4 regions of the Endozoicomonas sp. Mp262 genome follow, and region 3 is predicted to be linked to each of the others. Evidence: predicted binding sites of a transcription regulator. Region 3 holds the regulator's gene; each other region holds the start of a gene.

Region 1 (7,658 bases), 1.8 Mb from region 3:
CCGGCTTCGGCACTATCGCAACAGAGAGATAACACGGATTATCTGGCGTGACAGCAACCAGCTGGCCAACCTTAAACAGATCACCACCGACCTCTCCAACCTTGCAGATGCCTGTATAGATCAGGCGCAACAGTGGCTTTATAACGACCTTGCCGGAACCTTTGGCACACCGCATAAAAAACACAATGGCAAAGTATCTGTGCCACAAAAACTGGTGGTGTTAGGGATGGGAAAACTGGGGGCCAGAGAGCTCAACCTGTCTTCAGATATTGATCTGATCTTTTCCTATCCCTCCCAGGGTGAAACCACAGGAGGCGCCAGAAGCTTAACTAACCAGGAATTTTTTATCCGCCTCGGGCAACGACTTATAAAAGTGCTTGATAGCAGAACCGCCGAGGGCTTTGTTTTTCGCGTGGACATGCGACTGAGACCCTATGGAAGCAGCGGAGCACTGGCCATGAGCTTTGCCGCCATGGAGCAGTATTACCAGGATCAGGGCCGGGACTGGGAGCGCTATGCCATGGTGAAAGCCAGAGCTGTAGCTGGCGATCATGGGGCCGGTGAGCTGTTGTTGTCGCAGCTCAAACCGTTTGTCTACCGGCGTTATATAGATTTCAGTGCTATCTCGGCCTTGCGGGATATGAAGCGTTTGATTGAACGGGAAGTCAAGCGCAAGGGCATGAACAAAAATATCAAGCTGGGGCCTGGCGGGATCAGGGAAATTGAGTTTATTGCCCAATCTTTCCAGTTAATTCATGGAGGACGTGACCGCAGCCTTCAGAAAAAAAGTCTGCTGGAGGTACTGACCGCCTTGAAGACTAACGGATATTTGCCGGAAAAGGTTATTGGTGAGCTAAGGGATGCCTATATTTTTCTCCGGGATCTGGAGCATGCCTTGCAAGCCGTTAAGGATAAGCAGACACAGACCTTGCCGGGCGATGACAAGACTCAGGCCAGAGTAAGCTGGAGTATGGGATGTCAGTCATGGCCTGAATTGTCGGCAGCCCTGGACCGGCACCGTCATCATGTTATCAGTCATTTTGATCATGTTATTTCCGAGTCAGCAGGTGGTAACCCAGAATCTGAAAAAACAGACCTATGGTCGCCTTTCTGGCTGGGTCAGCTGACGGAAGAAGAAGAACTGGGGTTACTCACCCAAAAGGGTTTTAAGGCGCCTAAGGCATCACATGGTCGTTTTTTAGCTCTCAGGGAAGGAAAAGCACTTTCGCGGGTTCGTCGGCAAAGCAGGGGGCGCCTGGATAAATTCATGCCGATACTGCTGGATTTCATGGCGTCATCCAGTGAGCCGGATATTGCCATGAACAGATTATTGCCATTGGTTGAGGCCGTTTTGCGGCGTACCGTTTATCTTGTGTTGCTGATGGAAAATCCCGGTGCCCTGGAGCATCTATGCAAACTCTGTATCGCCAGCCCCTGGATTGCTGACCAGATTGCTGGCCACCCTTCCCTTCTTGATGAGTTTTTGAATTTAGGGTTGCTTTACAAGGCACCGGAAAAGCATGAGCTGGCAGATGACTTACGACAGCAACTGGCCCATATTCCGGAGGATGACCTGGAATCCCAAATGGAGGTGCTGCGCTATTTTAAAATGGCTCATACTCTTCGAGTCACCGCTGCCCACGTGGCAGGAACCTTGCCCCTGATGAAAGAGAGTGATTATCTCACCTGGATTGCTGAAGTGGTACTGGACCAGGTGGTTACTATTGCCTGGAAGAATTTAATTGGACGTCACGGGTTCCCTGTGGATGAAAACAATCATCACTGTGATCCGGGCTTTATTGTCATTGGTTATGGCAAACTGGGCGGCATAGAGCTGGGTCCCGGTTCTGACCTGGATCTGGTATTTGTTCATAATGGTGCCGCCAATAAAGAAACCGATGGCCCCCGCAAAATTGACTGCGCTACGTTTTATACCCGACTGGGACAGCGCATCATTCATATACTGACAACCCAGACGCTCTCAGGGGCCCTCTATGAGGTGGATATGCGGCTGCGTCCTTCGGGTTCATCGGGGTTACTGGTCAGTTCATTCAAGGCGTTTGAAAAATATCAGCTAAATGATGCCTGGACCTGGGAACATCAGGCTCTGGTTCGAGCCAGGGTTGTTGCTGGAGATAGCAAACTGGCTGAGCAGTTCGAAAAGGTAAGGGCCCAGGTATTAAGCCAGCAGCGCGAACCTGACGCCCTTCGCCAGAAAGTGCTGGATATGAGAAATAAAATGCGGGAGCACCTGGGCAGCAAAGGCCATTCTGACCTGTTTGATATTAAACATGATGAGGGCGGCATCGTTGATATTGAGTTTCTTATGCAATATGCCGTACTGCGATATGCCTCCAGCCATCCCTCACTGATTCAGTGGACAGATAATATCCGTATATCCGAACAGCTTGAGCATGAAAAACTGTTGGATGAAACCTTGGCCCACGCCATCAGAGATGCTTATCAACAGCTTCGATTGAGTATGCACAAACAGGCTTTACAAAATAAGAATTCGATAATCCCTGCTTCTGAGGTTGAGCAATATCAAAAGCCTGTTAAGGATCTTTGGGGGCAGTGGATACACTAACCCGGATATTGTTATAAGTGCCCAGCCTGATGAAACCCTATATTTTTAGCTAGGAAAAGAGCATGAAACTCAAATTATTTATGCTATTTGTAGCCCTCTTTATGAATAGCATTGCCATCTCTGCTCCTAAAGGTGTTCATTATCTTGTAGATCCAAAAGAGTTCCCTTTAAGTAGGTCATAGTTTGGTTTCAAATAAACTGGATGTTCGGCCAGTACGAGAAATCTACTTCTTGATCTAACGATCAGATAGCTATTGAATGATACATTTACTCTATTATAAAGAGAGTACTGGTCTTTAAATCCCTCTCCCTATGAAGTACGTCACTACAATCACTGATGAAGCTGTTTTATTAACTTTGAAATTCGCCAAACACTACGGACCTCTGAGATGTATAAGGGAAAGAGCCCATAGCCTTTTATTGAGCAATCGTGGCTTTACCCTTGAGCAAATTGCCGAAATACTTGAAATTAGATATCAAACTGCTTCTCAGTGGATTGATGATTGGGAAGAATATGGTATTCGTGCCTTGTACAAGGGGCATGGTGGCGGTAGGCCGTGCATATATGACGAATCCGAAGTGCAACGCATAAAAGAATTAGTGGCTGAAGAGCCTCGTCGCTTATCGTATGTCAAATCCAAGATCGAGGATGAAACCGGTAAATCTTCATCAAAAATTACTCTGGCAAACATTGTAAAAAAGCAGGGCTGGTTTACAAAAGACTCCGTAAATCATGCAAACATAAACGGGACGAAGAGCAATTCCATGACTGTAAAACTGCTCTGAAAGATGCCCAGGAAGCCGAGAGCAAAGGGTTAATCAATTTATTTTATTTTGATGAGTCCGGCTTTACCCAGGAACCTTGTGTGCCATACGGTTGGCAGGAAAAAGGAAAGCAGCTCAGAATACCATCAGTCAAAAGTAAACGCATCAACGTACTGGGGTTTATGAACCGAAGCTGTGAGCTATTTCATTATCCTGTTGTGGGTTCAGTGAATAGCGATACGGTGATTGCGGCCTTTGATGACTTTGCAGAGAAAATGGCAGATGAAAAATACAGCTCAAATGATCGTTACACGGTAGTTATGGTGGATAATGCCAGCATTCACACCAGCAAAAAGTTTTGTGCCAGAATTGATGACTGGATGATTGAAAAGAAATTGCTGGTCTGCTTTCTGCCAACATATTCACCTGAGCTCAACCTGATTGAAATCCTGTGGAGGAAAATAAAGTATGAATGGCTCAACCTCTTGTCAATCAAGAGCTTTGCGGAATTTGAAAAAGAAGTTGAACGGGTGCTTTTTTCATTTGGAGAGGAGTATATGATCTCATTTTCTAATACTGTCCGACTGGATGGTTAAATTATTCGAAAGCAATCTATACACTACTTATGTTATCCAAAAGAAGGAACCGTGGGGCGTTTATATATTATTAAGATGGAAGAGTTATTTTATGCCACTCTAGTCTTTACAGAAGAAAGCACTAACAAAGAGATTGAAAAAGAATTTCGTGTTTTAGCATTTGTAAATGAAGACGTCATTTTATCGCCTGTAGAGGGAAGTAGCTATCAACTAACAGTCTCATTGAATTTAGAGGATTATGATTAAATATCAATAATACTGATTCGAATAGGTTACTGAAACGCTGTTAAAAAATTAGACTAAAGCGCGCCTTGCCCAGATTTATCAAACTGTACTTTTCTAACTGGGCGTGGTTTAGTTGATACATATCATAGTGGCACGGGCCGGTCCTCAGTAGATTGCAGCTATTCTTATCCCTGATAACAGAACCTGCAACTATGACGTTATTTAAGAAAAGAACCCTGGCTGCGGCTATCTCCTCCCTGGTTATGCTCCCCCTGGCCCAGGCCTGCACTTCGGTGATTGTAGGCAAAGATGCCTCGGCATCCGGTGCATTGATGATCTCCCGAAACGAAGACTTTTCCACTAATAACTGGGCGAAGCGAATGCATGTTTATCCCCGTAAAAGCTATAAAGCCGGGGATGTGATCACCTTATCCAATGGTTTAAAAGTTCCCGCCCCGGAAACATCCTGGCGCTATACCGCCATGAATGACTGGGATGCCTATCAGAATTCTAACGATGGCAAAGTGTTCGAAGAGCGCGGAGTGAATGAATTCAACCTGGCCATGTCTGCCACCAATAGTGCCGAGATGAATGAAAAGGCTCAGAAAGTCGATCCCCTGGTGGACCAGGGCATTATTGAGCAAAATATGACCGGACTGATTCTGTCCCAGGCTAAAAGTGCCAGAGAGGCCGTGCAGCTATTGGGTGATTATGTGACTCGGTATGGCGCCGGTGAAGCCAATGGCGTCCAGTTTGCTGACACCAAGGAAGCCTGGTATATGGAGATAGGATCGGGGCATCACTGGATTGCGGTAAAAGTACCTGATGACAAGTATGCCGTCATTGCCAACGGCCTGCGTATTCATGATGTAGACCTGGGTGATACCCAAAATATAATGCATTCAAAGGGGCTGCTGGAATTTACCCGCAAGCATAAACTTCTGAGCAAGCCTGACAGCAGAAACTTTAACTTTGCCCAAGCCTTTGGCAAGCTGGGTGACCTCTACAACACAGATAGAGAGTGGATGGGACAAAACCTGCTGAGTGCCTCAGTTAAACAGAAAATACGACAGGATCAGTATCCCCTGTTTTTAAAGCCAGACCAGAAAATCAGTGTGACGGATATCGCCAAAGTGCTCCGTTCTGATTACCAGGGAACCCAACTGAAGGGCAAGGGTAAGCGTCCCATTGGCGTGGATCGCACCTCTGAAGCCCATATCATTGAAATGTACCCCAACATGCCGGGAGAGTTGGCCGCTGTGATCTGGCAGACACCCAGTAATATTAATTACAGCCCCTTCATCCCTGTTTACAATGTGATGAGTCATGTTCCCAAGGTCTATACCCAGGGCAAGGATCACTATGACAACAGCTCTGCCTGGTGGACATTCCGCTCCCTGGGAACCCTTGCCAGCCCCAACGTGATGGAGGGTAAATATAAGAAAGTGGTCGATGGTGTCATCGACTCAGCCGAACATTACCTGGTGAAAACCCATGCCTATACCCGGGACATGTTGAAACACATGTATAAGGATAACCAGGATATGGCTATCCAGTATGCCAGTAACTACTCCAATGGCCTATTGCAAACAGCCTATGACCGTGCCCAGTTTTTACAGTCTGAACTAATGACGGATCTGACTCGTAGTACAGAAAAAAAATACAGTCCGGAGGAGTTTGATAAGATTAAGAAATTATAAAAACCATTATCCCCCTTAAATATTAACCAATTAATTTAAGGGGGATAATTCAATTAAAAATCCTGAATAGCATTTTTATCCATATAGTCTAGCCTTAAGTCCTTTGTGAATGCTTAAAATAAGTTTCTGAAGAGGCAAATCAAAATGGTACAAACTCCGTTTAAACGCAGTATTAGAAAGCTCAGCACTAATGTTCTGTTTGTTATATGTGTTTTTTTCCCATTTTTCTGTAATGCTGATTATATAATGACGGTATATGTGGCTAATCATTCAGTTTATATTGTTTTTGGAGATGACCAGTCTGATACTCCTATAGCCAGCTTGCAAGGAACTACTACTCACCCTGCTCTATCAAAAGATATTGCTTCATTTAGTTGTAATGACTCAGTTCCTAAAGTGATAAAGGTTGTTTTAGATAGTCTCAAATTCTCTAGTGATTACAAAAAAATAAAAACCACTCTAAAAAAAGCGCCCCCATCAAGATTAGTGGTCTTTGCTTGCGGTCTTAATGACTTTGATTTAAATGTCAAAGCTGTTAAAGATACAGTGAAAGATAGCTATATTTTCGGTGAAAAGTTTCATGAAAATGCTGATGTTACTTCTTTCTTAGGTGGTGCCCCAAAGCGCAAGGAATCTCATGCATTTTTCTATACCAAAATCTTATCTGATTCATTTGAACATAAATTCAAGTCAGCCGAGGTTTATAAAGATAAAGATTTGGCTATTAAATGCGCAATAAATAAAATAGAGATGCTTGGTTTAGAAAAAGGACAGCCATTTGACTTATGGCATGAAACAACCTATTCAGCCCTCCATCTATTCAAGTCTGATGAAGATATCGAAGACTTTACATATAGAATGCCTGACCAATTCAAGCAGTTAGGTAATTGTGGAGGCTTTGATTTAGGTGAACGGTTTATTAGTTTAATAAAATCGCATTTAGGAAACTCAGAAATAGATGTACTTGATAGAACAATGCCGCTGTTTGTATATAAAAACTTCCTAACAGAATACATCAGGCTAGGTGATATTGATGTACAGAAAATCCCTCTAGATGCTGATGGAATAGTTCACAGAGTTACCAAGACAAAAAGAATAGAGATAGAGCCTAAAGTCATTCCTATGGGCTTTGTCAATGTAGGAGATTTTGTAATGGAGTTGATTGATGAAGAGCTGCTGGATACCGGCGCCTCAAGAGATGAATCTTTTTCAAAAGCTGTTGCAAGTGCAAAGAAATTAGCAAAAAATAAATTTGGTGATGAGAAGTGGAATAATCTTTTCCAAGAAGCATCAGGTATACGAAGAGGGGTCAAAGAAGATGCCATAATTAAATATATACTTCATGTTGGGCTTGGTGAAGAAAAGAGTGGTCTTGATAGCGGAACCCGATACGGTGTTGTTTTTGGAGAAACAAGTGGAGCAATTCTGGATGATGATATTGATATGCCTGGATATATCAGTGATCATGAATTTATGGATAAAGCGTATGATTATTTTAGTAAAATGCCAGCACCTCAGGATGCTGAAAGAGCACGTTTAGAAAGAACTTCTGCGGCATCAGGCACACCACAATTTAGACACTGTCACTCAAAGGAAGAATTTCAAGCATGGGCCAATCATAGATTTTCTCAGGAAAGGCATCGTTTATTATTCTTGAATCAAAAAACAGAACTTTTGCCATTTATACATAATGTTGGCAGGAAATGGTCACCTGAAAAATAAAAGCTGCCAATGTGACATTATCGGTGGTTTTGCTAAAACTGCAGGTGCTTTTAGTTAAATGAT
Region 2 (7,658 bases), 1.5 Mb from region 3:
GACTGTCGCATAAAAATCGTCCATCACAGCAAAAGGAAACAAAAGGCTAACGGATTTTCACAAAAAGAAACACATCTAAGCAATGCTAGAGGCTTGACACCTATCAATAAACAAACAGAAAACGGTGAAACTTTACTCTCACCATCGATAAATTAATTCATGGGAAAATATTGGGGAAGAAGCTGTATGAATGAATGCAAAAACCACGAAGGATATGAAGACAAAGTTTCTCTTTCAATGCTTCATATCCTTCATGATTCCAAAGAGCCTTTAACTGCTTGTCTTCTGTTGTAAACGAACCCACTCATGGCATGAATCATAGGCTTTTTTCAGGCTATAGCCAGTGCCCGCAACACTACCTGCGATAATCGCCCCCATACCCTGCAAGACCTGTCCATCAGCTTGCAAAGCTTGCCCATTTTTTTCTTCCCCATCATTGGGAGACAAAAGCATTCTGCCTGCCTCCGCTAAACACACCCCGGCAGCGGCAGCGCAAAGAAGCCCGGAAACCAGATATTTACCGGTATTTACCAACGCCTTTGTTTTACGCTCAGCTAACGGCACCAGCTTATCCATGTCATTTGAGGTCAATGGCTTCCGACATAGAGGACACGGATATTCTGATTCTTTTGCATCGTTATTGAGAACTGGTTTAACCCAGGCGAAAACACAGGTTTTATGGAAAGCATGCTTGCAATCAAGGTCTGTTTTTATGCTGCCATCAGTATAATCACTTCTGCAAATACTACAGGTACTGTTATCAATTTTCATAATGTTACCTCCATGTAAACGTCCTCACTAATAATAATGAGTCTTTTTTTTAAAGGCATAACATTTATGTAAGAATAACTAACTTTCTGGTAGCACGAATGCTGTCAGGCCTTGAGCCCTAATAGCGTTAATCTGCTAAGCTCAAAACAAAAAAACCTCCCCCTTTTTCAGCGCTCCTATCCATGAATTGTCTCCCACACCATATTGAAAAAACAAGTCAATCCATATTTTTAAGGAAGTGGACATAAAAGCGGTTCTGCACGATACAACCTGGCAACCGGTGGATTATCCGCATAATAATCTGTACATGTACCAGGGTACTGCTCAATAAAAGTACAAACAGCACACTCCTTACCATCTATTACACCAGCATAAATATTAGGCATTGATTCGACTTCTTCGACGGGCATTATTTTTTCTGGCCTTCCAGAAAAATTAAATAGGATCTGCTCAATACAGGCAACCGATTTTCCAGGGACTAGTCTATACCAATAGCACCCCCTGAACATACCAGCACCTTCATTAGGCGTAACCTCAACTTCATTCCCACCGTGCTGGCAAAAAATAGGCTTTTGGAATGCACTATCTGGAAGCGGGATAGCTTTCTTGGTAACAGAGTATCCTGTTATAATTTTTGAAATTTCTAAAAGCACAGGAAAGGTAAATATATTAGCAAGTGTAAAGGGGCACTCCAACCATTTTTTATACTGCTCTTCTTCACTCAAATGATCCATTTGAGATAGAAACCTCATAAAACCATCTGGTGTTAAATAAGCACCATTACACTCCTTTCTATCAACAATAATTTTAACATTATAGCCAGTATCCTTTTCAGAATTAATTTTGATAGTATGGCTGAAAACAGCGTCGGCTTTAGCCTTCTGAAGGTCAACCCCAGAGCCTTCAGTTATTTGCCACTTAAACTCCTCTGGCAATTGCTCTAATGGACTAACCATTTTTTTTATTCGATCCCTAACCATTTCTACGTATTCTTTATATACTTCCTCTCTCTTCCCTTTCTGCACACAGCCTGATGCACTACCAAATAAGCCACCCGCTACAGGAGAACCCACACCTAAAAGCGATTCGTCATCAACTTCATAGTTTCCAAATAAATCATACCCAAAAAACAAATCACTTTTTAGCATGATATTACTATAAAGATCCACCCGATGCCCCATAGCTACAAATGGCGTTACCCATCGATAACGCATATTTTTATATATAATTTCTTTACTGGAATCTACTTTTTCAGATTTCTCCCTAACCAAATAAAGATTTTCTTCTTCCACTGCAAGCTTTATTTCAGGGGTTATTTTTATTTCATATCCCGCATAGCAACCATTCCAGATAATTAATATGTTTAAAATCAAGCATACAAGAAAAAATAGTCGTTTCATAATATCCAGGCTAATGGAGTAAAATATCAATTCCAATATAGCCTATAAATAGACCTATCACCTGATGACCTTTTACACCCAAATAGTCTTGACTTAATCTTTTAACTGACACCTGCCTTAAAATAAAAAAGGACAGGAAGGAAAAAGGATATTTCAAAATCACAGAAAATATCATTCCCCCTTCTACTCTACAATCCTAAAAACTTTTACCGTATGAAAGCTATACATGACTGCCAAGTATTGACAATCACGACTAAGAATCAGGGAGTAAGGACCTGCAAAACGTTGCTTGCGCTCATCCCAGCATTGGACTTTACTCCGATCAAAGGTTAACTCGACCCACCTCCCCCCCTGTTTTTTTAGATATTTTATATGACCGTCCTTAAACCCAATAACTAAGCACTGGCTATTAGAGCTAAAAACGTGACTGATTAAATGCTCTTCATGCTCAAAGATATCTTCATTATCAATACAAAAATCATTAGGATTGATTTTTTTTAATATTGCTTGCTCAGCATATACCCTTCTAGGGCCTTTAGTACAAATATACCTTTGTGTCTGTTTATATATAAGCAAATACTGACTGTCGGGGCTAAAATCAACAGTACCATCATATCCACCATAATCTATTGTTTTCCAATGACCATTCTCTACGTCAAGCCCCCTCAACCTATAATCCTCAAAATATCTAGAAACTATTAACCCAAAGTATCTACTAAACAGGACGTCAAAAACTATTGAGTGCTTTCCTGAAACTTGAATAGTATCCCCTACCTGAGTTAAAACTCCTTCTCTAATTTCACTCTGATAAAGTACATAAATACATTGTTTCCTATTCAACTCTGCTTTAGGTTTAACTACAACAGCATAAGCGCAGGCATCTAGACTTACAAAGACATCATCCACTACTTCCTCATTTTTAAAAACTGTACCACTTAGAAGGTCTGGAAGATGCCGTTTCGCTTTTGAAAATTCAAATTTATTCTCTTGCTTTGTTAGCCATAGGCAGTCATCCATTTTACCATCATCTTGTATTTTTCTTATCTGAAGTCCGGGGGGCCTAGAATCTATCTTTGTTAAAAGATGCCTGGAATGCCTGTCAAACTGGCAAATTCCTTTGTTTTCTACACTGAACTCATCCATGACATCTAAAGCTAAGCTCTCCCCCCACTTTGCAAGATAAACTTTTCTCTTATCACTGACTGCTACATATTTGTTATCATCACTCTGTGCAAAATTCACTTCTTCCCTAACACTCACTTCTCCAGAATCGTCACCAAAACATAGTATTCGATCACCACGGTTTATCCCCAAAGGATATAAATAAATACATTTCCCATGCACGACCAGCAATGAATTATCATAAAAATCGATCTGACCTACGGCGCTTGTTAACTGAATGTCAGCGACCTCCTCAAAAAAAACATCAAATGCACGCAGCTCAACAAAAAACAACAATCCTGATATAAGTAAACTATATCTTATCCTTACTTTCTTCATAAGCTTGACCCTAGTACATCAACTAGCGATAAGTAATTATAATAGATGAAAGATCCCCCCCCTTCTCCAACCCCCATAGAACATCAACAAATAGACGCAAGCACACCACACGCCACAAATCACCAAAAAATCACAACCAAACCTACTATCGAACCAATACGAACACAGTCGAATGTTGATATAAATCATTTCGAACATTAAAATCCCCCTACATAATGTTTGTAAAGACGCGTATCTAACCTAACCAGGCCTCTAATGAAAACCCTTGAAACAGACGTTGTCATCATCGGCGGTGGCGCTACAGGAGCCGGTGTCCTTCGTGACTGCTCACTGCGGGGCATTCGTGCAATTCTGATCGAGAAAGATGATATTGCCACTGGAGCTACCGGCCGCAACCACGGCTTGCTTCATTCCGGAGGCCGTTATGCTGTCACTGACGCCCACTCTGCCAAAGAGTGCATCCAGGAAAACAAAATCCTTAAGAAAGTCGCCCGTCACTGCATAGAAGAAACCGGCGGATTATTTATCACCCTGCCCGAGGATGACGTGTCTTTTCAAAAGACATTTATCGAAGCCTGTAATACGTCAGGCATTGAAACAGAGCTACTCTCTTCACAGCAGGCATTGAAACTAGAGCCAAACGTCAACCCACGATTACTGGGCGCTGTAAAGGTTCCTGATGGAACCATTGATCCCTTTCGCCTGACAGCATCCAACATTCTTGACGCCGAAGAACATGGCGGCCAGCTGCTCAATTACACCCGGGTTCAGGGACTGATTGTTGAAAATGGCCGTGTCTGCGGCATTCATGCCACCCACATTAAAACCGGGGAACGCATTGCTGTTCGCGCTCAACAAGTGGTGAATGCTGCCGGGATATGGGGACAACAAATTGCAGAATATGCCGACCTTTCTATCCATATGATCCCTTCAAAGGGTTCTCTGCTCATCATGGATTATCGGATTAACAGCATGGTGCTTAACCGCTGTCGTAAACCGGCTGACGCTGACATTCTGGTTCCTGGCGACACCATTTCCCTGATTGGCACTACATCCCAAAAAATCCCCTACGGTGAAATTGATAATCTGAAAATTGATCCTGAAGAGGTGGATATTCTGATCCGCGAAGGAGAAAAGCTGGCTCCTGTCATGTCACGCTCCCGAATTCTTCGGGCCTATGCGGGAGTACGCCCTTTGGTTGCCCTGGGAGACAGTACAGGCCGGAATATCAGCCGCGGAATTGTGTTAATGGACCATGCAGACAATGACGGTTTACCTGGACTGGTAACTATTACCGGTGGCAAGCTGATGACTTATCGCCTGATGGCAGAAAAAGCCACAGATGCCGTTGCCAAACACCTGGGCAATAGCACTCCCTGCTGTACTGCCGAAGTTCCTTTACCGGGAGCCTGTGGTGAACAGGCAGATATTCAAACGCCAACCCTGTCAGCTCCGGTGTCTGTTTCCGCAAAATATCGCCATGGTGAGCGGGCAGCAATGTTCCTTTCCGAAAATGAAGAAAAGAATGCCATTGTTTGTGAATGTGAAATGGTAACCCGGGGGGAAATCGAATACGCCGTTGAAAAACTCAATGCCCCGGACTTAGTGGATCTTCGTCGTCGGACACGGCTGGGTATGGGGCCTTGTCAGGGCGAACTCTGTGCCTGTCGTGCGGCAGGCATTATCCAGGATCTAATCCCCACAGAACCACAGCAGCCCCTGAATAGCATTGGTGAATTCCTGGAAGAGCGCTGGAAAGGCAATCAGCCAGTCCTATGGGGCGATGCCTTGCGGGAAGCTGAGTTCAGTCACTGGATTTATGAATCATTGCTAGGCTATAGCAGCCTGCAAAAAGCAACAGAACCCCTTGATATCAATTTGGCACAACCTGCCATTACACAAAGCCCAGTAAAAGAGAAGCCAGCAGCATGAGATATGACAGCATAATTATTGGCGGCGGGCTGGCTGGACTGACCTCTGCCATCCGCTGCGCCGAAGCAGGCTTGAAAACGGCAGTAATCAGTTTCGGGGAAAGTTCCCTGACTTTTGCCTCTGGCGCTATTGACATCCTTGGTTATCATAGCGATGGCAGTGTCGTGCAATCACCTTTTCCCGCCGTGGCCAAGCTTGCAGAAAGTAACCCCAACCACCCTTATAGCAAGGTTGGGGTAGACACACTTAAACAAGGTCTGCACCGCTTTTGCCACCACCTTGACGTTGCCGGAGTTCCCATGGCCAGCCAGAGTGAAGATAATCACTGGCGAACAACGGCATTGGGCAGCCTTCGTCCAGCCTGGCTTTACCAACCCGGTATGATGCCACTGCCTATAAAACAGCCCGCAAAGGGAATTCAGCGCATTGCTATTGTTAATATCGCCGGATTCAGGGATTTTCAGCCTTCTCTTGCAGTTGCAGGTCTAAAGCAGCACCCGGCATTTCAACAAGCCAGGATTACCAGTAAAACCATTACTGCCAGGGAGCTGGGTCTGGAAACCCGAAATCCGTTTGAGCTTCGCTCTATCGAATTAGCACGGGCGTTAAATCATGCCGATAACTTTCAGCGACTGACAAACGCCCTTGGAGGCGCAGCAGGTTCTTCGGATTTGCTTATCATACCTGCCGTTTTGGAGGACTCACTGGGCAGAAGCCGTATTCCTGAATTATCACAAAAAATTGGCTGTCAGATTATGGAAGTGGCAAGCCTGCCTCCCTCACTACCAGGCCTGCGCATTGCTAACGCCCTGAAAAGGCAGTTCAACAAGCTGGGCGGGATGCTTATTGAAGGAGATCTGGTGGAAAAAGGCAACTTTGATAATGGTCGCCTGGTGAGTATTGAGACCCATTACAACAAGGATCTGCCCCTGTATGCCAATCACTTTGTTCTGGCTTCCGGCAGTTTCTTCAGCAAAGGACTCCTAAGCAAGCAAAATCGCATCATTGAGCCAACCTTTGACCTTGATGTGGAAGCCCCTTCAGACCGGTCACTATGGGCATCAGGAAAATTCCTGGACAGCAAGGCTCATCATTTTATTGAATACGGTGTCAGCTGCAACCAGCAGTTGCAACCAACGCGCCAGGGTCTGCCCATTGAAAATATGTACTGTGTTGGCTCTGTGCTGGCCGGTTTTAACCCGGTAGCAGAAGGTTCAGCCGGTGGTGTATCCATTGCCACAGGCTTCCATGCTGCCGAACAAATTATTGCTGCATATCAAGCCTGCGCCGGTAATTAAGATGCTATCTCTCACAGACACCACCTTTGATAACTGTATCAAATGCACCGTTTGCACCACCCGCTGCCCGGTTGCTGAAGCACGCCCTGATTATCCCGGCCCCAAGCAGGCTGGCCCTGATGGCGAACGATTTCGCATCAAAAGCCCCGGCCTGTACGACGATGCCCTGAAGTATTGCACCAACTGTAAACGCTGTGAGGTGGCCTGCCCGTCCAATGTCCATATCGGCACAATTATTCAGAAGGCCAAGGCTCGCCATGACGGGTTCAAGCAGGGTCCCCGGGAGTTTATGCTGAGCCATACTGACTTGATGGGTACCCTGTCTTCAACCACCGCACCTATTGTCAATGTAGTAACGGCCATGAAGCCTGTGAAAAAACTACTGGACAAAACCCTGGGGGTTGATGAACGACGGACACTGCCGAAATACACCTTCCAGACATTCCGTAAATGGTTTGGCAAACATGCCGGAAACCAGGAACGTTTTGACCGCAAGATCACCTATTTCCACGGTTGCTACACCAATTACAACGTACCCGCAGTGGGTAAAGACCTGGTGGCTGTTTTAAATGCCATTAATATTGGTGTGCGATTAACGGCAAAAGAAAAATGTTGTGGCGTCCCTCTCATTGCCAACGGCTTCCTGAAAAAGGCCCGTAAAAATGCTGACCTGAATATGACTCAGTTTGCCAAAAGCCTGGATGCCGGTTCAGAAGCCGTTATCTCATCCTCTTCAAGCTGCGCCATGACGTTACGG
Region 3 (7,658 bases):
GATAATGCCAAAATAATAAAATACTTGAGGTGATTTTTTCTTCGTTGCGATGAAAGAGGGTAATAGTACATCATGATCTTGATTTGTTTCTGTTACTAAATATTCTATTTATTAAAGGAAGATTCTAGAATATTCAGTCTAGTTAACTTTCGAGAAGATGTGCAGAAATTTATTAAATATATTGAGGGGGCGTATACCTGTTAAAGTACTCCATTATAATTTTTTGAGGAAGCTATGGGTTGCTAGCTAAATTGTAATGGAGTGCTGGCTGTGGATTGTTACTCTTTTGTACTTTAGTTTTATTTAATCACTGAAATGTATTCAGGGCCAATACCCATGCCCCAGAAAATAACTGTGGTAATCATTAGGGCTACCAATACTACCAGGCCGATACACAAGATTGAACTGGCATAAATAAATCCCTGTTCTTTGGGAATATTCATAAATGTAGGCAGACCTGTATACAGTAACCAGGCTGAAGCTGAAGCTGCCAGTGTTCCAGCTATCAGGGCTAGCCATAGAGAAGGATAGAGCCCACAGATTCCAGCAAGAAATAGCGGGAATGCCGTATAACAACTAAAGGCGGTGCTTTGGGTCAGATTAGGTTTGGTTCCAAAGGTTTGGCTCATCCACTGTACGGCCCAGCCCATTACTCCGACGCCTGCCAGCATGGCCAACCATGCCAGTCCTGCCATCCATGCGGCACTTTCAGGGGTGAGCTTCACTATCTCGCTGCTGCCAGGCAAACTCCAGCCAACCTGGGTAGTGCCATAATAAGTTCCCAAGGCAGGTATGGCGGCAAGCCAGATAATTTGTCCAAGGTAGAGTTGCAGTATCCCCGGGGGCTTTTCCCGGATCAGGTTCCATTCAGTCTCTGGCTTCGTCATGAGCCCCCAGACATGACTTAAAATCATAAATAAGCTCTCCATGCAAACAGCCTGCATTGGGCTGCCACCACGTCCTTGCATTATTTTCAGCTATGTATATGTGACAGTGTATGCCCCTGAACATAAAAGGATGCAGGCAGATACAGATACAAGCGTTTCGTTGTTTTTTGTTATTATTCCAGTGTCAGCTTTGGATGGGATGTCCTTGTTGACCAGCATAGTTTGCACATACTTTTTGGGGCTTGTAAAGCTCTGTTTGTAGAGTTGGCAGGGGTGGATAACAAGGTTATAGAGAGAATTAAATGCTTAAAAAAATAGACTTTATCATGCTGTCGGTTTTGGGAGGGAGTATTGTGGCATCAGGCTATATTAATACTTCCTCGGACTGGTCTGCATCATCAGTGTTCGTGGTAACGGCACCTCATCAGGAAGTGGCTTTATCCCGGGATGCTGGTGAAACGGTAAAACCCGCTGAGGCATTACCTGATTTTAGTGTTATCAGGGATGTTCATCAGAAAAAACAGGCGTTTTTCGATTATATGAAACCTTTGGTTGAGCAGGAGAACCAGAAGGTGCGGGTTCTCAGGGGACAGATTTTAGGGCTAAAGGAAAAGCCTGAAATGACAGTCTCTGAGAAACAGTGGTTAATGGATATGGCTGGGAAATACCGAATTGATGTGGGGGATCAATTTGATAGGACTCTGTTTAGAGCTGTATTGGCCCGGGTAGATATTATTCCTGTTTCCCTGGCTCTGGCACAATCTGCCAATGAGTCTGCCTGGGGAACCTCCCGGTTTGCAGTGGAAGGCCATAACCTCTTTGGTCAATGGTGCTTCAGTAAGGGGTGTGGCCTGGTTCCCAGTGGCCGTCCTGCTGGTGCCAGTTATGAGGTCAGAAGGTTTGCAACGGTTTCTGACTCAGTGCGAGCCTATATCCACAATTTGAATACCCATCCGAACTATCAGGAGATGAGGGATATTCGTCTGGAAAGACGCTTACTCAAGGAGCCTGTCACGGGTCCAAGCCTGGCTGAGGGGCTGCATGCCTACTCCATTAGGGGGGAGGACTATGTCAATGAGCTAACAGGCATGATTGCTAGTAATGGGCTGCTCAAATATGACCTGAAAGGTCAGGCACCGAGTACCTGATAGTATTTATGGAGGGGAAATGGTTAATGGGGAGGAGCGAATAGTTGACCCAAAAGGATCGAAACCCCATTAACCATTTAACCCTTCTAAATATTGACGATATTAACCATTTCCGCAGTATTCGACGGACTTTTTTCTTCCTGATACTCTTCATCCCGATAGGCGATGGGCAGATCTACCGGATCAAATGCAGTATCGCCGTTTTCGTTGGGAGAGCCATCACTCTTGAGGTTTTTAAAGTCAAACAGTTCGGCATCAGCAAGGTGTGAAGGGGCCACATTACGAAGGGCCCTGAACATGCTTTCAATCCTTCCCGGGAATCGCTTGTCCCATTCATTCAGCATGGCCTTAACGGCCTTACGCTGAAGATTTTCCTGGGAACCGCACAGGTTGCAGGGAATAATGGGAAAGGCTTTATGTTCGGCAAACTGGATAATATCCTTTTCCCGGCAATAGGCCAGCGGCCTGATCACCATATGTTTGCCGTCATCACTGACCAGCTTGGGTGGCATGGCTTTCATTTTGCCGCCATAAAACATGTTCAGAAATAAGGTTTCCAGCAAATCATCCCGGTGATGGCCTAAGGCTATTTTGGTCGCCTTAAGCTCGGTTGCCGTCCGGTAAAGAATGCCTCGCCTTAGTCTGGAGCACAGGGCGCAGGTGGTTTTTCCTTCCGGTACTTTTTCTTTGACAATACTGTAGGTGTCTTCCTCAATGATTCGGTACTCCACACCGATGCTTGCGAGGTAGTCCGGCAGTACGTGCTCTGGAAAACCGGGTTGTTTTTGATCGAGGTTGACAGCGATAACGTCAAAATTTACGGGAGCGTTATGCTTGAGATTGAGCAGAATTTCCAGCATGGTGTAGCTGTCTTTGCCGCCTGAGAGACAGCACATAATACGGTCTCCCTCCTCGATCATCCGATAGTCGGCAATAGCCTGTCCAACCTGGCGGCGCAGGCGTTTTTGGAGTTTATTGAAGTTGACTTTATCAGCTTTCATTTTTTGGGAAAGAGGGGTCTGCATACCTTTGTATAATCCGGCAATATAGACGCTATCTGAATAGTAAATAGCTATCTAATCCCGGAGCCGTCACCAATATAATCAGTCACGTCATCCGAGGGCAAAAACAGAGTAGTATAATCAAAGGTTTTATTATGGAAAGTAAGGAATATACGTTTAGGGGCTGTCGGGATTTATGATTGATAGCGGATTGAGAGAGGGGTGGTTGCATGCTCCTTGCTGCCTGTTCCCTCTTTGTAAGGTGGGGTAATTATGCCCGTGAGTGTTTGCTATTGTGTTAAGCTATGGGGTGTTCTTTGGGTTAGTGGACACGCGATATGGCCGCATAAGGCTGTGCAATAAGGTGAAATAATTAAGGTATCTGATCAGGGGCGTATTATGGTAAATCATGAGCAGTTAAAAGCATTGCTTCTTTCCCGCAGGGAGGAGCTGACTGATCGTCTCGGTAAAATCAAACAGGGTATGACTCGTAAGTCGAGCGCTGACTGGTCTGAGCAGGCTCAAGAGCGTGAGAATGACGAAGTGATTGATGCCTTGGGTAATGAAGCCACCATTGAGCTGAATCAAATAAATAAAGCGCTGGACAGGATTACTGAAGGGGAATACGGCTACTGCTCTGTCTGTGGTGATGAAATCGCCGATGGGCGCTTGATGGCTATGCCATATACTGACCTGTGCATTCGCTGCGCTGAAGCCCGTGATCAATAAACGCATTTTATCAATGCTCATATTTTTTAACTTTTTGCAATCTGCACCTGCCGGTTATAGGGTTGTCTCAGGTACTGAAATAAGCTGATGATAACAGCTGACGAAGTATTGAGGGGAGCTTGGGCGGTGATGGTTATGGAAGTATTTATGCCAGAGCTTGCCCAGACCCAAGATATCACCGGGGGTTATTTTTTTCACATTGCAGCCTGTGCGATAGTAGATTAACCAGGCGATGACGCTGGAATAGGACAGGTTGGTGACCAGCTCGTAATGAGGGTGAGCCAGAAACTCCCTTTGACTTGCCAACCCTCTTACCTTGCTGGAAAGCTCCGGTTGGGGGGCAAGGAAGTTATCCCATATGTTTTTATGCATTTTGGGCGAAATTTGATAGAGCCCCAGGGATTGGTGGTTTTGGAATTTGATGTGGGTTCCCAGTCCCGATTCGCAGGCAGCAGTGCCCAGCAGCAGGTTTTCTCCCGCCAGGCTCCACATACCTATATGTTTCAGGCTGGGGCGAATAATATAGTGGCGCAGTTCACCCGAACACATTCCCATAGAATACCCTGCCCGTAATAAATGGGCTTTATAGGGTTATCGTTGGGTGATGTTCTGTCTGAAGAAAAAGTACCGGCGGTCTGTCGGTTTACTCCCCGCTAAACGAACAGAGGGGGAAGGTGGGGATGCCTGCTTCCTGCAGTTTGGTAGAACCGCCAAGATCGGGAAGATCTATAATGGCTGCCGCTTCGATGGTTGTTGCTCCGGATTGTCTGATGAGTGCATCGGCAGCCAGAAGGGTACCTCCGGTGGCAATAAGGTCATCTATGAGTAGTACTCTGTCTCCCTGAGAAAAAGAATCCGTCTTTACTTCCAGCGTGGCTGTGCCGTATTCCAATTGATAATCCTGGGCTAAGGTGTCTGGTGGCAACTTTCCTTTCTTCCTGAAAAGAATCAGGGGCTTATGCAGTGCGTAAGCCAGGGTGGAACCCAGCAGAAAGCCACGGGCATCAAGGGCTGCGATATGACTGATATTCTGGTTGATATAACGATGGATAAAGCTGTCAATAACCATCCGGCTCACCCTGGGATTTTCAAACACAGAGGTAATATCCCGGAAGGTAATGCCATCTTTAGGCCAGTCCTGAATAGCTCGGATTTGTGATTTCAGATAATTTTCATCAATTCTCATAAGGTGCCATGAAGGGAGGGCTGATTAATAGGATGCTATGCAAAATATCAAGCGCCATTTTTATGGGGATGACGCTTGTGGGCTTGGCAGAAAAGGTGTTTTCCCGATCCATTCCTGATGGAGTGACAGTGCTAGCTCGCTGCTGTAAGTACATGGGTATTGTCTACTGACTTCCCTCCCGCTAGGGTGCATAGCTCTACAGGCTTACGTATTTCAATTTCCTTGCCTACGGCAGAAATTAAACCGTTTTTCTGGAAGCGGGTAAAAACCCTGCTTACGGTTTCAACAGCCAGACCCAGGTAATTACCCATTTCGTTCCTGGACATGGAGAGTCTGAAGGACTGTGATGAGAAACCCCGGCGACGGAAGCGGCTGGCAAGGTTAATGAGGAATGTTGCTATGCGCTCATCCGCATTCTTTTTTGAAAGCAGCATCATCATCTGTTGGTCTTCGCGGATTTTTTTACTCATCAGTCGCATCAGATGCCTGCGAAGCTCGGGAAAATCATCAGAAAGACTTTCAAGCTGTTCAAAGGGGATTTCGCAGACCATAGTGGTTTCCATTGCTTGGGCGGAAACAGGATAGGTATCCGTATCCATACCGCTAAGGCCAAGGATTTCACTGGGAAGGTAGAAGGAGGTGATCTGCTCTTCACCCTCATTAGTGGCTGTGTAGGTCTTTATCGCGCCTGAGCGTACCGCATAGACGCTAGCGAATGGGTCGCCTTCAAGAAACAGGTGCTCTCCTTTTTTCAGAGGGCGTCCCCGTTTGATGATTCGATCCAGTTGATCAATATCTTTTATACTCAAGGCAAGTGGCAGGCATAGAGAGCTTAGACTGCAATCTCTGCAGGCCACATGGCTGGGCTGTCGGACGTTGGGCTTGGACGTCATTGAGTGGCCTCAAGGTCGTATTGGCAAAAACGCCCCTATTTTATGGAAAATATGGCCAGAATTTAAGTGTTATATGCACGGAATCGCTTAGTGGAAGGCGTATGGCAGACGGAATTTTATAGTAATTATGACTTTTATTAAAAGAAAACCATATGCCTTCTGGTATATAGTGGTAGTAAGTACTTGCTTATCAATGTTTGTTGTTTAGCTGATATTATTAGATTACCTTTGAGTATAGAGGTTGATCTGTTGTTTTTTTAAGGTATTTATCAAAAATCATGCAAACATTGCGAATAAGTAACCGGCCTTTTGGTTGTATTGTGATCGATTGAGCGTTGTCGTCTACCAGGAGTAGCCCGTCTTTTTGCATGTCTGCCACCCGAGCCATTTCCCGGGAGAAGTAATCCTGAAAATGGATTTGATATTGCTGCTCTATTTTTCCCATATCGAGGTGAAAATGACAGATAAGCTGGTTGATGATGGCTTGCCTGATTTCATCATCCTGGCTCATTGTCAGCCCTCGATAATGAGGAATGATGTCCTGCTCAATACAGCTGGCATAGGCTTTTTCATCAACCTGGTTTTGTGTGTAGACCGAGCCTATCTTGCTGATAGAGGAAACGCCCATGCCGACGAGATCGCAGTGACTGTGGGTGGTATAGCCCTGAAAGTTGCGGTGCAGTGTCCCGGCATCCTGGGCAATGGCCAAGTCATCCTCGGGTAAGGCAAAATGATCCATGCCGATATAGGTATAGCCTCGTTTTAGCAGTTTTTCAATGGATTGCTCCAGTATTGCCAGCTTTGTCTCTGCTGAAGGGAGATCCTGGGGGTTAATCCGGCGTTGTGGTTTAAACCGGTGGGGAAGGTGTGCGTAGTTAAATAGTGACAGGCGATCCGGCGCCATCTCGATGATGCGGTCAAGGGTTGAGCTAAAGGATTCAGTGCTTTGATGAGGTAGCCCATAAATTAAATCCATATGAATGGACTTGAATGTCATGGTTCTGGCAGCGTCCAGTACAGAGAGAATTTGCTGCTCACTTTGAACCCGGTTCACTGCTTTTTGAACCACGGGATTGAGATCCTGAACACCAATACTGATCCGGTTAAAGCCTAAATCGCTGAGCAGTGACATTTTTGGCCAGTCCACTTCCCGTGGGTCAAGCTCAATGGAATAGTCAACACTGTCACCTCGCATCAGTCCAAAATGCTGATCTATTTTGTCCACTAATGCCGATAGCTGTTCATTACTAAGAAAGGTGGGTGTTCCTCCGCCAAAATGCATTTGCTCAACGGGCTGACGGATATCAAAGAATTCTGACTGTAACTCTATTTCCCGGAAGAGGTGTTTCAGGTAGCTTGTGGACCTGGTTTTATGCTTGGTCACAATTTTGTTGCATGCGCAGTAATAGCATACATGGGTGCAAAACGGGATATGAAAATACAGGGACAGTGGTTTTGCTGTAATGGCACTGCGCCAGGCGTTGGACTGATAACTTTGGCGATCGAAATCTTCGGTAAATTGAACCGCTGTAGGATAAGAGGTATAGCGGGGACCAGACAGGTTGTAGTGTGATATCAGTTCCGAGTCCCAGATGGGGGCGTCTCTCATAATGAATCTCTAGTATTCTTTGCGTAGGTATAAATTTACCGAAAAGGCGACATCTCTTATCAGTAGCTTCTGAAAACAATACGGAGTTTTAAGAGCATCGTTAATATTTTTTCGCTTTTCTAGCGCATGTAAATCGCATTTACACGATAAACCATAATTTTAGTTTAAATAACCTGTTAATAGTATTCTTTGATATATGTCAATC
Region 4 (7,658 bases), 1.7 Mb from region 3:
TTTCATCGTTGTGGAATGCTGGCAGGCAGTGCATGAATTTCACCTGAGGGTTGCCGGTCTTGGCAATCATGTCCATGTTCACCTGGTAAGGTGTCATCATAGCCACGCGCTCATCCCAGGCTTCCTGGCTCTCACCCATGGAAACCCATACGTCGGTGTACAGGAAGTCAACGCCCTTCACACCTTCGTCAACATTTTCAGTCAGGGTAATACGGGCACCGGTTTCTTCAGCGATACGGCTGCATTCTTCAACCAGGGATTCTTTAGGCCAGAACGCTTTAGGAGCAACCAGACGAATATCCATGCCCATCTTGGCAGCACCCACCAGCAGGGAGTTACCCATGTTGTTACGGGCATCGCCCATGTAAGCAAAGGACATTTCATTCAGCTGACGACCCTGGCCATGTTCCAGCATGGTCATGAAGTCTGCCAGAATCTGGGTGGGGTGCCAGGTGTCAGTCAGACCATTCCATACAGGCACACCGGAGAATTCGCCCAGCTCTTCAACGGCTTTCTGGGAAAAACCACGGAATTCGATACCGTCATACATGCGGCCTAACACACGAGCAGTGTCTTTCACTGTCTCTTTTTTACCCATCTGGGAGCCACCGCTGATGTAAGTCACGTTGGCACCCTGGTCAAAAGCGGCCACTTCGAACGCACAACGAGTACGGGTAGATGCTTTTTCAAAGATCAGGGCAATGTTTTTGTTTTTCAGACGCTGCTGCTCATAGCCATTATATTTGGCTTTTTTCAGCTCCATCGCCATATCGATGAAGTGGTTGATTTCGCGAGGAGTGAAATCCAGCAGCTTCAGGAAGTTACGGTTGCGCAGATTGAAAGCCATGGTTGTATACCTTGTTCAAGCACCCCATGTTTCATGGGGCATAATTTTTTAGTGGAAGCATTCATTGGTCAATGCTTCCTTTCGTTTTGTTGAACCCTGACTGAACTGCTGCCAATCAAGGTTCAGAATAAACTTAGATATCGTCACGCTGCATTGGGCAGCTCATGCAACGGGCACCGCCGCGGCCACGACCCAGGTCTTCGCCCGGAATAGTCAGCACCTTGATACCCGCCTCTTCCATATTGCGGACGGTGTTGACGTTACGCTCATAGGTCACAACCACACCTGGGCGAATCGCCAGAACGTTGTTGGCATCATTCCACTGTTCACGTTCAGCTTCGAAAATATCGCCACCCGTAGGCACCATGCGCAGTTCCGGCACGTCCAGGGCTCGGGCAATGGCCTTGGTGAAGCCGTCTTTCACACGATTGAATACGATCTCTTCATCAGCTCCCGGAGTCAGTTCCCAGCATGCAGTATCACCCTTCATAATGTCTGGGTAGTAGGTGAAGCAGTCGATATCCATGTGAGTGAATACAGTATCCAGGTGCATGCAGCTGCGAGCCTTGGGCAGTTGCAGGGCAATGACTTTCTTGGCCTGGCCAGTCTTGAACAGTGCCCGGGTCAGTTGTTCAACACCCTGTGGAGTGGTGCGCTCGGACATACCGATCAGGACAGTGCCACGACCAATAACCAGAACATCGCCACCTTCGATTGTAGAGTGATCAAAGTTACGATCTTCATCACCAAAGTAGGTCTGGAAATCAGCATCCTTGAACATGGGGTGGAATTTGTAGATGGCTCTCAGGTGAACGGTTTCACGCTTACGGGCAGGCTTGGCCATTGGGTTTACGGATACACCACCGTAAATCCAGCAAGAGGTATCACGGGTAAACAGGTGGTTAGGGATAGGATCAATGATGAAGTCAGTTTGACCCATCATTCCCAGAGTCATGCTCTTACAGGAGGAATCCAGCTCAGCAACGGTCAAGCCACCGGTTAAATGCTTGGCCAGGGACATTTCATCCATGGACTCCAGATAAGCGCGAACTTCTTTCGCCAGGGCATTCCCATAACGATGCTTGTTAACCTGGCGATCCAGAACCCATGCTTTTGCTTCAGGAATTCTCAAAGTTTCTGCCAGCATGTTGGTGAGCAGATAGACTTCTGTACCGTTTTCCGTCAGAACTTTTTGAAATTCGTCATGCTCTTTACCGGCCTGTTCAATACGCAGCACGTCATCAAATAGCAGGGATTCGCAATTGGAAGGAGTCAGTCGCTTAAGACTTAACTCTGGACGATGCAACATTACTTTGCGCAGCTGACCAATTTCAGATCCAACGTAAAACTCGTTCATGTTCCTAGCCTAAAAATTTAGTTAAAAACTTTATAAAAAAACAATATCAAAAAATAATCAGGACTTTTTACCCAAGCTATAAAAACCAACAGCAGATTTTTACAGTCTCAATTTAAAATGCCCCCATAAAACCAATCATGTTTAATCAATTCAAATGACAGGTACTGTAAATAACTTGGCAGCAAGCTTACTCTTAAGACGTCTTTAATTATTGACACAGATCAACTATTGATAGGCAATAACACCCATAAAAAGTCACTATAATAGCTATTTACCCAGACTTAACGGGTCCTTATTCGCATAAACTCACAAACCCATTCAGCAAAACGCATAAACACCCATTTTTTATTCGCCTCTCTATTTTTGATTTAAATCAAAAAATAAAACGTTGGGATTGCGGACACTTTGCATATCAACCCTTAACCTGAAAATACCCTTCTTAATTCATAGTGAGTAGAGAAATTTTCAGTTAATAACCTACTTTTGCGTCATCTCTTCCATTAAGCTCATTGGAGTGGTTATGAGTGCCATTAAAAACCTAAAGCTGCCTTCAGCCTATACAATCCTATTTTTGATTATTGCCTTTATGGCTGTCATGACCTGGATTATCCCTGCCGGGCAATACCAAACGGTAATGAATGAAACCCTGGGTAAAGAAGTGGCTGTTGCCGGCACTTATGCACGAACCGATGCCAATCCCCAAGGCTTGATAGATGTTTTGTCTGCGCCAATTACCGGTATTCAAGGCTCTATCGATCTGGGCCTGTTCATACTTATCATTGGTGGCTTCCTGATGGTTATCTCTGCAACCGGGGCTATTGATGCAGGTATCGCCCGGGCTGTTTCCCGTATGAAGGGTAAAGAGCACCTGATGATTCCTATTCTGATGGCATGCTTTGCAGGCGGTGGCACTGTCTATGGTATGGCCGAGGAAACCATTCCATTCTATATGTTGCTGATCCCTGTCATTATTGCTGCCGGCTACGATGCTCTGACCGGGGTTGCTATCGTCCTATTAGGTTCCGGTATTGGCGTACTGGGTTCAACCATTAACCCCTTTGCCACCGTTATCGCTTCCGATGCTTCCGGCATTCCCTTTACCCAAGGTGTTGGTTTACGCATTATCATACTGGCCCTGAGTTTCCTGATCAGTGTTTTCTATGTGATGCGTTATGCTAAAAAGGTAAAAGAAAATCCAGCCGCTTCTCTTGTGGCTGAAATGAAAGAAGCCAACGAAAAGCATTTTCTTGAAAAACGCGGCAAGGAAGAAAACAATGAATTCACCTTCAAGCATAAGCTGATTCTGACCCTCTTTGTTGTCACCTTCGCCATCATGATTTGGGGTGTGGCAGCCGGCGGTTGGTGGATGACAGAAATGTCTATCCTCTTCCTTGCTGCCTCCATTATCGTTGCAGTGATTGGTGGTCTGAACGAAGAGAAGTTTATTGAGTGTTTTATAGAAGGCTGTAAAGACCTTCTCGGTGTTGTTCTGGTTCTGGGTATTGCCCGTGGTATCGGTACAGTGATGGATAATGGCATGATCACCGGAACCATCCTTAGCTGGGGTGAATCCAGCCTCGCCAACCTGCCATCTGTGCTGTTTGTTAACGTGATGTACCTGATTCATGCGGTGCTTTCGATTTTTATTCCTTCCACATCTGGCCTGGCCGTATTCTCCATGCCTATTATGTCACCACTGGCTGATTTTGCCGGCGTTGGCCGTGAGCTCGCAGTCACCGCTTACCAGAGCTCTGCCGGACTCACCAATCTGGTGACCCCAACCTACGGTGTGGTGGTAGCAGGGCTGGCTATTGGACGGGTATCTATCGTACGCTGGTTCAAATTTATATGGCCTCTGCTGTTGATTCTGGCCGCTGTTTCCATGATCAGCCTCAGCATCGCCGCCCTTTAATTATGTGAAGATCAGGGGAATTTATCCCCTGATCCTTTGTTTTATCTCGGACCCCCCTCAATGAGAGTTCACGATCCCGTTCTGGTAAAAACCTTTAAAGTGCTTTTGCAGGAGCACCAATTCAGCTCTCAGGCTGAAATGGTTTGCGCCCTCAAGCATGAAGGCTTTGAGAATATCAATCAGTCCAAAGTCTCGCGAATATTGACCCAGCTCGGCGCTATTCGCACCCGGAACGCAAAAAAAGAAACCGTTTACTGCCTGCCTGGCGAACTGGGCGTACCCTCTGTTGATGCTCCTATATCCAGCCTGGTGGTTGATATTGATTACAATCATGCTTTCGTCGTAATCAAAACCACGCCTGCCGCTGCCCAGATTGTTGCCCGACTTATGGACTCACTGGGTAAGGCAGATGGTATCCTGGGTTGCGTAGGGGGAGATGACACTATTTTTGTTACCCCCACCCGGTGTACCACCGTAGAAAGCCTGTACCAAACCATCAAGCAACTGCTTCGTCCCCGTTGATGGACGCTCTGTAGCCTGTAGGGCTGTTGATATTTGCATTCCGTTCCCGGCATCTTGCCGGGGGTCAGCCATACCCAGCTGAATTGTCAGTAATACTGCCCCTGCGGTTAGCCCATTTCTCAGCCTACTCCGGTATAACATTCCTTAACCCGGGCAAATAAGCACACCAAACGGGTTTAAAATAACCTGTCCTGCTCATGGCCCATACAACTTTTAGCCAACAGTTATGAGGGTAGTGATATGAAAGGAATCATCGAAATTCTCAGCAAACAGGCAGCCATTGCACGCGAACTCACTGAACAGAAACACAGGCTTCCGGCTGAAGAGCAAAAAGCCACACCTCCCGTTTTCGGTTTCAGCGATGGAGATGAGGTTCAAATTGAGCGCTTTTGCAGAATTATCTGTTATGGGATGAGCACGCCCTTTCCCCGCTCACAGCAACAGTTGGGATATGCGGTTATAGGATTAAAAAAGGCACTGAAAAAACTGAGTCTTGTGGAGCTACTTAACCGCAGTCCCAACGTGGCACTTGTAACAGCTGAATGCTCAAGGCCTGAAGTTAAGCCATTACCCCAGCTGGATAACCTGCTGCACCAGGATTTATTACAAAAGGCTCTACCTAATTTACGACAGGCTGTACGTTTCATGCATGAGCGTGATCAGCAGGACATTTACAGCATTTTGCAACTGAAGGTTGGCTATTTAACACCCCCCTGCTCCTAAAGGGAGCAGGATTATCAGAAGGACGGATTTTTTTACGCTGTAGCGCCATAAACCTGAAATCTTTAATCCGGTGCTGTACTAAAATCAACAACCACTTCCTCAACTTCAAACAAGCAAACTACAGACAATCCTGCCTATTTAGTTATAATCTTTTCGCTTATAACGACCATTTCTCACTGAGTATATTGTATGGAGATTATCCCTCAGCGCATTGCCGACGAGCTGGGTGTTCGGGAGACCCAGGTAGCCAGCGCAGTGAAATTACTGGACGATGGCGCTACAGTTCCCTTTATCGCCCGATATCGAAAAGAAGCCACCGGCGGGCTGGATGACACCCAGTTAAGAACGCTGGAGGAAAGGCTTCGTTATTTACGGGAGCTGGAAGAGCGTCGCCAAACGATTCTGAAAAGTATCGCAGACCAGGAAAAACTCACCCCGGAACTAGAAAAAGATATCCGGTCTGCTGACACCAAAACCCGCCTGGAAGACCTTTACCTGCCCTACAAACCCAAACGACGCACCAAAGCCCAGATCGCCAGGGAGGCAGGACTCGAACCACTGGCGGATGCCCTGTTTGATAACCCATCCCTGACACCAGAAGAGGAAGCGGCTGGCTATATCAATGCTGACAACGGTATAGCCGACACCAAGGCCGCACTGGAAGGCGCCCGCTATATTCTGATGGAGCGTTTCAGTGAGAATGCTGAACTACTGGGACAACTTCGAGAGTTCCTGTGGAGTGACGGGCTACTGAAAAGTACAGGGGTTGAAGGCAAAGAGGAGGAAGGTGCCAAGTTCCGGGATTACTTTGAGTACGATGAACCACTGAAGAGCATCCCTTCTCACAGGGCCCTGGCAATCTTCCGTGGCCGTAACGAAGGCTTTCTTCAGTCTGGCATTCACCTTAAAGACGAGCCCGAAGACCGACGTGAAACCCACCCCTGTGAAAAACTCGTGGCAGATTTCTGGAAAATATCTGACCAGGGACGTGCTGCTGATGGCTGGCTGAGAGATGCAATTCGCTGGACCTGGAGAGTAAAACTCCTGACCCAGCTGGAAACCGAATTAATGACCCGGTTGCGCGAACAGTCCGAAGATGAAGCGATCAAGGTCTTTGCCAAAAACCTGAAAGACCTGTTATTGGCAGCACCTGCCGGATTGCGTCCCACCATTGGACTGGACCCCGGTCTGCGAACCGGTGTTAAAGTGGCCGTGGTTGATGGTACTGGCAAGCTGGTTGAACACACCACTATTTTTCCACATGTACCACAGAAACAGTGGAAGGAAGCCCTGGGAACTCTGGCAACATTATGCCTGACCCATCAAATCGAGCTGATCAGCATTGGTAATGGTACGGCTTCCCGGGAAACGGATCGCCTGGTGGCAGAACTCATGAGAAGCTACCCCAAACTGGGACTGACCAAAATTGTAGTCAGTGAAGCAGGTGCCTCCGTTTACTCGGCGTCAGAACTGGCCGCTCGTGAATTTCCTGATCTGGATGTTTCTTTCCGCGGAGCCGTATCCATTGCCCGCCGACTCCAGGATCCCCTCGCAGAACTGGTAAAAATCGAGCCAAAATCCATCGGCGTTGGACAATACCAGCACGATGTCAGTCAGACGCAGCTCTCGCGCTCTCTGGAGGCCGTTGTAGAGGATTGTGTAAACGCAGTAGGGGTGGACGTAAACACCGCCTCAGGCGCTTTATTATCCCGTGTATCAGGTCTTAACAGGACACTGGCTGAAAACATCGTGGCATTCCGTAATGAAAACGGTACATTTGCCAACCGAAATGCTTTGCAAAAAGTAGATCGTTTCGGGGCTAAAACCTTTGAGCTGGCGGCTGGCTTTTTACGGGTGATGAACGGAGACAATCCTCTGGATAGCTCTGCCGTCCACCCTGAAGCTTATCCCGTAGTTGAAAAGATCGCTGCTCAATCCAGGCGTAATGTTGAAAGCCTGATTGGCGACAGTGCCTTCTTAAAATCCATCACCCCGGAAACCTATACTGACGACCAGTTCGGTCTGCCCACGGTAACAGACATCATTTCTGAACTGGATAAACCAGGAAGAGACCCCCGTCCGGAATTTAAGGCGGCTGAGTTTAAAGACGGTATTGAAAATATCCGTGACCTCAAGCTGAATATGGAGCTGGAAGGTTCTGTGACCAACGTGACAAACTTTGGGGCCTTTGTTGATATCGGTGTTCATCAGGATGGGCTGGTTCATATTTCCGCCCTTTCCAACAGTTTCGTAAAAGATCCCCGGGAAGTTGTGAAAGCGGGCGATATTGTGAAGGT

The links. Region 3 encodes FNR, which switches genes on or off when oxygen is low (the NO sensors DNR and NnrR bind a similar motif). Its sites were predicted from a motif close to TTGATNTANATCAA; they were not measured.
Region 1: a site for FNR is predicted at 4,307-4,320, ahead of MJ595_RS06160 (C69 family dipeptidase). Genes of this name have one in related genera too.
Region 2: a site for FNR is predicted at 3,847-3,860, ahead of glpA (anaerobic glycerol-3-phosphate dehydrogenase subunit A). Genes of this name have one in related genera too.
Region 4: a site for FNR is predicted at 2,568-2,581, ahead of MJ595_RS06355 (YfcC family protein). Genes of this name have one in related genera too.

What each region holds. Positions count from the first base shown of each region.
Region 1 is NZ_CP092489.1:1,410,421-1,418,078, reverse strand. It holds gene glnE (bifunctional [glutamate--ammonia ligase]-adenylyl-L-tyrosine phosphorylase/[glutamate--ammonia-ligase] adenylyltransferase) at 1-2,587, shown strand, start outside; gene MJ595_RS06175 (helix-turn-helix domain-containing protein) at 2,900-3,373, shown strand; gene MJ595_RS06170 (IS630 family transposase) at 3,295-3,948, shown strand; gene MJ595_RS06165 (hypothetical protein) at 4,024-4,194, shown strand; gene MJ595_RS06160 (C69 family dipeptidase) at 4,386-5,873, shown strand; gene MJ595_RS06155 (hypothetical protein) at 6,132-7,595, shown strand.
Region 2 is NZ_CP092489.1:1,693,939-1,701,596, reverse strand. It holds gene MJ595_RS07480 (aquaporin family protein) at 1-11, opposite strand, end outside; gene MJ595_RS07475 (hypothetical protein) at 271-771, opposite strand; gene MJ595_RS07470 (hypothetical protein) at 1,002-2,171, opposite strand; gene MJ595_RS07465 (hypothetical protein) at 2,355-3,671, opposite strand; gene glpA (anaerobic glycerol-3-phosphate dehydrogenase subunit A) at 3,927-5,603, shown strand; gene glpB (glycerol-3-phosphate dehydrogenase subunit GlpB) at 5,600-6,901, shown strand; gene glpC (anaerobic glycerol-3-phosphate dehydrogenase subunit GlpC) at 6,852-7,658, shown strand, end outside.
Region 3 is NZ_CP092489.1:3,193,701-3,201,358, forward strand. It holds gene MJ595_RS14015 (ubiquitin carboxyl-terminal hydrolase) at 1-74, opposite strand, end outside; gene MJ595_RS14020 (YIP1 family protein) at 300-887, opposite strand; gene MJ595_RS14025 (glucosaminidase domain-containing protein) at 1,190-2,035, shown strand; gene ttcA (tRNA 2-thiocytidine(32) synthetase TtcA) at 2,122-3,060, opposite strand; gene MJ595_RS14035 (TraR/DksA family transcriptional regulator) at 3,436-3,765, shown strand; gene MJ595_RS14040 (hypothetical protein) at 3,820-4,320, opposite strand; gene MJ595_RS14045 (adenine phosphoribosyltransferase) at 4,409-4,951, opposite strand; gene fnr (fumarate/nitrate reduction transcriptional regulator Fnr) at 5,083-5,844, opposite strand; gene hemN (oxygen-independent coproporphyrinogen III oxidase) at 6,062-7,453, opposite strand.
Region 4 is NZ_CP092489.1:1,454,675-1,462,332, forward strand. It holds gene argF (ornithine carbamoyltransferase) at 1-847, opposite strand, end outside; gene arcA (arginine deiminase) at 981-2,204, opposite strand; gene MJ595_RS06355 (YfcC family protein) at 2,725-4,116, shown strand; gene argR (transcriptional regulator ArgR) at 4,177-4,638, shown strand; gene MJ595_RS06365 (hypothetical protein) at 4,879-5,361, shown strand; gene MJ595_RS06370 (RNA-binding transcriptional accessory protein) at 5,551-7,658, shown strand, end outside.